2 regions of the Bacillus aerius genome follow, and region 1 is predicted to be linked to the other one. Evidence: riboswitches for the same ligand, from Rfam matches in the RefSeq annotation. Region 1 holds a riboswitch; the other holds the start of a gene.
What was found. Region 1 has a riboswitch for lysine ahead of M2353_RS13250 (aspartate kinase). Riboswitches for the same ligand answer to the same signal wherever they lie in the genome.
Positions count from the first base shown of each region.

Region 2: it holds a riboswitch for lysine, as region 1 does, so the genes downstream of both, M2353_RS15995 (amino acid permease) here and M2353_RS13250 (aspartate kinase) in region 1, are expected to answer to the same signal.

Region 1 covers NZ_JARYHO010000001.1:2,562,101-2,565,273, reverse strand. The annotation lists gene uvrC (excinuclease ABC subunit UvrC) at 1-1,449, shown strand, start outside; lysine riboswitch at 1,511-1,688, shown strand; gene M2353_RS13250 (aspartate kinase) at 1,820-3,055, shown strand.
Region 2 covers NZ_JARYHO010000001.1:3,063,473-3,066,645, forward strand. The annotation lists gene M2353_RS15995 (amino acid permease) at 1-1,212, opposite strand, end outside; lysine riboswitch at 1,405-1,583, opposite strand; gene sspJ (small acid-soluble spore protein SspJ) at 1,706-1,849, opposite strand; gene M2353_RS16005 (MarR family winged helix-turn-helix transcriptional regulator) at 1,932-2,360, opposite strand; gene M2353_RS16010 (metal-dependent hydrolase) at 2,531-3,022, shown strand; gene M2353_RS16015 (LTA synthase family protein) at 3,146-3,173, shown strand, end outside.

The sequences.
Region 1 (3,173 bases):
CATCCTAAGCTGATTGTCACCCGCAATGTGAAAAAGGATAAAGGGAAATACTTCGGTCCATATCCGAACGTACAAGCAGCAAGAGAAACGAAAAAGCTGCTCGACCGTTTATATCCACTTAGAAAATGTGCGACACTCCCTGACCGAGTCTGCCTTTATTATCATCTTGGGCAATGTCTTGCTCCGTGTGTGTATGACATTTCTGAAGAAACGAATAAACAGCTCGTCGATGAAATCACAAGATTTCTAAACGGAGGACATCAGCAAATCAAGAAAGAATTAACAGAGAAGATGCAAGAAGCGGCCGAACAATTAGAGTTTGAGCGGGCAAAAGAACTTAGAGATCAAATCGCTTATATCGACTCAACGATGGAAAAGCAAAAGATGACGATGAGTGACTTATCCGATCGTGATGTGTTTGCCTATGCTTATGATAAGGGCTGGATGTGTGTCCAAGTCTTCTTCATCAGACAGGGGAAATTAATCGAACGTGATGTCAGCCTATTTCCGATGTATCAAGACCCTGAGGAAGAATTTCTCACGTTTATGGGGCAGTTTTATGAAAAGAACAACCATTTTCTGCCGAAGGAAATTTTGGTGCCAGACAGCGTCGATCAAGAGATGATTGAGCAATTGCTTGAAACGAATGTTCATCAGCCGAAAAAAGGAAAGAAGAAGGATTTGCTTTTACTCGCCCACCAAAACGCCAAAATCGCTCTCAAAGAAAAGTTCTCGCTTATAGAGCGTGATGAAGAACGGACAATTGGTGCAGTGGAGCAGCTTGGCGATGCACTCAATATTTATATGCCATATCGGATTGAGGCGTTTGATAACTCCAATATCCAAGGAGCAGACCCCGTATCCGCTATGGTTGTCTTCCAAGACGGGAAGCCGTATAAAAAGGAATACCGAAAATACAAAATTAAAACCGTTGAGGGGCCCGATGATTATGCTTCCATGCGTGAAGTCATTAGAAGGCGGTATACCCGGGTGTTAAAGGATGAACTGCCGCTTCCTGACTTGATTTTAATCGACGGAGGAAAAGGACAAATCAACGCAGCCATAGATGTGCTCGAAAATGAATTAAATCTGTCTGTTCCTGTGGCAGGTCTAGTGAAAGATGAAAAACACAGGACATCGAATCTTATGATGGGTGATACGCTTGAAATTGTTGCGCTCGAACGGAATAGTCAGGCCTTTTATTTATTGCAGCGTATTCAAGATGAAGTGCACCGATTTGCGATTAGTTTTCACCGGCAGCTGCGCGGGAAGAATGCATTCCAGTCTATTCTAGACGATGTCCCAGGTATCGGGGAAAAGCGCAAAAAGCAGTTACTTAAACATTTTGGCTCTGTGAAAAAGATGAAAGAAGCCTCTATCCAGGATTTTCAGGACGCTGGTATTCCGAAACAAACGGCTGAACTTTTAATGGAGGCATTAAAAAAATAGATTGTACTTTTTCCAAAAGTCTGTTAAGATGTGACTAATTTAATAAATGAACGTGTTGTTTGTTGAAGATAGAGGTGCGAACTTCAAGAGTAAGCCTTCAGAGATCGAGGGGATCTAGGAAGAGGGCTGAAAGGGGAGCGTCGCCGAAGTGAATAAAATCCACTCATTTTATTCGCTGGCTGTACATTGAAGAAATGTAGGGCTGTCAAGAATGTATTTCTTGGAGGGCTATCTCATTGTTTGCATCGTTTGATGATGATTTTAAAGCAATGGGAGATTTGTTCTCTCATTGCTTTTTTATTTGCAGTGAACAGAGCAGTCTCCGCAGCCTCTTCTCTCACACGTGATCTTTTGAAAAAGGGTGGTAGACATGGGACTAATTGTACAAAAATTTGGTGGAACATCTGTTGGATCGACAGAAAAAATTCGCAATGCCGCAGAGAGAGTCATCGCTGAACGCGAGGCAGGAAATGATGTGGTCGTGGTTGTGTCTGCGATGGGCAAATCAACGGATGTTCTAGTAGACCTAGCGAAAGAACTCACAGATGATCCAAGCAAAAGAGAAATGGATATGCTACTGACAACTGGTGAGCAGGTGACCATTTCATTATTAGCGATGGCACTGCAAGCAAAAGGTTATGATGCCATTTCCTTTACAGGCTGGCAAGCTGGGGTGAAAACAGAGAAGGTGCACGGAAATGCAAGAATCGTGGACATCGATGAAGCAAGAATCAAAGAAGAACTGAGTACGGGAAAAGTCGTCGTTGTAGCAGGTTTCCAAGGAATTGCGGATGATCTACATATTACAACACTTGGGCGTGGTGGATCAGATACGACAGCAGTGGCACTAGCTGCGGCACTCAAAGCGGACAAATGTGATATTTATACGGACGTACCAGGTGTGTTTACAACAGATCCCCGTTATGTACCGTCTGCGCGAAAACTTGCAGGAATTTCATACGATGAAATGCTTGAGTTAGCCAATTTAGGAGCAGGTGTGCTGCATCCGAGAGCGGTCGAATTTGCGAAAAATTATCAAATCCCACTAGAAGTCCGTTCTAGTATTGAAAATGAATCGGGTACGTTAATTGAGGAGGAATCATCCATGGAACAAAATTTAGTTGTAAGAGGCATTGCATTTGAAGATCAGATGACACGCGTGACGGTATGCGGCCTTTCAAGCGGTTTAACAACGCTATCGACGATTTTTACGACACTTGCAAAGCAAAATATCAATGTCGATATCATCATTCAGTCTGTCACAAGCACCAATCAGACCTCCATCTCTTTCTCTGTGAAAACGGATGATTTGTCTAAAACAGTTGAAGTATTAGAAGAATACAAAGGTGCGCTTGGTTATGAGCAGATTGAGACAGAAAGCAAATTAGCCAAAGTATCCATCGTTGGCTCTGGTATGGTCTCAAACCCAGGCGTTGCGGCTGAAATGTTCGCTGTGTTAGCTCAAAAAGACATTCAAGTGAAAATGGTCAGTACGTCTGAGATCAAAGTCTCAACAGTCGTTGATCGTGAAGATATGGTGAAAGCTGTAGAAGCCCTTCATGATGCGTTTGAATTATCAAAGGTGAGCGCCGCTGCTCATTCATAAATCTTCAAAAGAGGTGTATTCCGTAAAAAGATACACCTCTTTTTTATATTGGAAATCATCAGCATATGAAGAAAGAAAAACGTGCGTAAACCGGTACGTCAACTGTGCTATGATAGAA
Region 2 (3,173 bases), 500 kb from region 1:
TTGCATGATGACCTTAAAGCTGTAGATCGACGACACGATATACGGAATGAGATACGCAAGTGTCGCTGATGTTGTTAAGAAAGTAAAGGCTTCATTAATCGTACGTGACATGACTGAGAAAATAAACAGCTGTGACATGATATTTGTGACAGTCAAAGCAAAAACAGGACTACCTTTTTTGTTTGTTTTTGCAAACACTGCTGGGAAATCGCCAGCTTTTGCTGCTTGATAAGGGACTTCAGAACCAAGCAAAATCCAGCCAAGCATCGAACCAAATAAACAAATGATCGCAAGAAGTGCCATGACAATTCCGCCAGCCGGTCCGATAATGAGCTGAAGCACGTCTACGAATGGTTTATCAGAACCTTGCAATTGATCATGCGGCAGAACGCCCATTGTAATCAAGGTAATAATCATATAAATAGACAGTGCAATTAAAAGTCCTGTAATCGTCGCACGTTTGACATCACGCTGCGAGGAAGCTCTTCCTGATAAAATGACAGCAGATTCGATGCCGATAAATGCCCATAGTGTGGAAATGGCCGCATGATGAATTTGGCCTCCAAGTCCGAGCACTCCTTCACCACTTGCTGCTTCAACAGGAAAGTAATAATGTTCAAATAATGCGGTTTGGAATGCAAATAAGCCTGCGACAATAAAAAGGACGAATCCAAGCACCTTTGAAAAGGTCGTAATAAAGTTCAGCTTACTTGCTGCGCTTAAGCTTGTAATTAAAATCGTATGAGTCCCCCATAGAAGGATTGTACATACGATAAACGTTGTGAGCTGACCAAGTGTGATCGCTTCTTTTCCAAAAGTAAAGATCTCCGTTTTCACGGTTAAAATTGGGAAAAAGGTTGTTAAATAACCAGCTAGGCTTGTGATAATGGCGACATTACTAATCCAGCTTGCCACCCAATATCCCCAAACCATTGTAAAACCGGCTGCTTTTCCTTTTTTCGGATCTTTAAAAAGCGCTCTTGCATAGCTTTGTGGTCCAGCTGTCAGCTGCGGTTTATGAATGGACAAATGTCCAAACACAAAGGCAATCATCAGTACGCCGCCACCTGTGACAAGCCATGCCATCGTCACACCTAAAGGACTTGCATGCTGGGCAAGGGTACTAGGCAGCATAAAGATGCCTGAACCTACCATATTTCCGACGACAAAAGCCGTCAATAACCAAAAACCCCATTTTTTTGTCTGTTCCATTTTCGTACCTCCGTTATATTCACTTTGGACCAGACCCGGCAGTATCTTCATTGATATATTTGTGAAGCAATGACTTGCATTCTTTATGTTCATGTTGGGTCACTTTCTTACCAGCATACCCTTTTCTTAGGCAATCAGAACATAAAAAAAAGCCTGAACAAAAGTCCATGCTTTTCAAAACATACACCTTGATCTCCGGATAGCCCTCCACGCTTCAAAGACGTGGCAGTCCTGCATTTGTTCAATGCAGACCCAGCATAAAGAAAGTTGGAGCTCTCTCTACACTTCGGCGCTGATGCCTTTTTTCTCATGATCAACGATTCCATCTCTCCCATGAGTGACTCATCATCCGCGCAACCTCTACCTCACTGAGACATAGCGTGAGGATTTCTATTCATTTTTACTACACGAAGGTTATCAAACATTCTCATATCTGTCAAAGGGAAAAACATAGAAAAAAGGCAGAGAAATGATTCTCCGCCTTTTTGTCAGCTTATTGATGGTTGTTTTTCTTCTTTTGGACAGCTTCCTGAAGCGGATCGCCTGCTAGTTCTTTACTTGCTTCTTCTAACAGCTGATCTACCTGCTGATGGTCTTTCTCGCTTTTCGCCTTTTTATCCTTTTGGAAAAATGACATCGCTATTTCCCCCCTTTTCATAAAATGCCTTTGCCTGTTTAATTTGTGCTACAGCGCTCAGCATTATACAAAGAGGAGCGGTTCATTCATCGTGAAAGGTCTGTCTCATTTTTTGCAAATACGTTAGAAAGGTCTTTAAGTCTTCCTCTGTGAAGTCTGACATCATATGCTGAATCACCTTTCCAAAAAGACGTGTATGCTTTTCGTAAATAGCCAGCCCTTTTTCCGTGGCTTCTAGCCGGACAAGGGAATGATCGTCCTTGTCCCGTTCTCTCTGAATGTAGCCTTGCTCACATAATTTATTGAGGGCAATGGAAGCGGCACCTGGGTTGAGAGAGAGTCTTTGTTTGAGCTCTTCAGCATGTGATACTTTTCCTTGTATCAATATAGAAAGAGCATATATCTGTGGAGGCGTGATGTCTTTTTCTAACTCAAGTAACTTGCGGTTTAATTTACGGCTGACTTCATAATGTACAAGAACAATTTCTTTTAAAATGTCTGCATTACTCATCCGAATCGCATCCTTATCGTTAGTGTCAACATGACTTCCTTCTTATTATAGAATGTTTTTCCAAACAGCCAACTATTTTATCCCATTTTCTTTTGAAATAAGCCTTGCTGAATGGATTCACCCTTGATATAGTGAGTACTTGAACAAAAAACAGAACAGGAGTACGCATCATGACAGGAAAAACACATATTATGGGCGGAATTGCCGCCTCCACAGCCGTCGCCTATTATTACGGATTCGAACCAGTGACGATGGCTGCTGCTGGATCAGTAGGTGCCCTCATCCCAGATCTATGTCATACGAAAAGCAAAATCGGCAGGAAATTCCCGCTCCTTTCCACACTGATCAGTAGTGTGTTCGGTCACCGCACCTTTACACATAGTTTATTATTTCTGCTGATCATTTATTTTATTGCGACAACATACATTCCAAATGACAGCCTCAGTACCGGGTTACTAGTTGGGATGGCAAGCCACCTCATCCTTGATGCAGGCACAGTGAACGGTATTAAATTTTTGTTCCCTGCATCCATGAAAGTACGTCTCCCCTTTTATGTCAAAACAGGCAGCACAGGAGAACAAGTCGTACTAGCTGCTCTGACCATTGTCACCTGCTATTACATGGCTGTCATTTGCGGAATATCCATCCCATTGCCGTTTTAGAAAAAGAAAAAAGAGTTTTGCAAAAAAGCAGGATATGAATTGATCATTCCTCATTTTTTTAGTAGTTTTAAGATAAGTGTTTTTGCCTTGCAGCTGAATACAGAATGGTGAGGAGTTACATAAATGAAAGCGTTTTTCAAAAATCACTGGT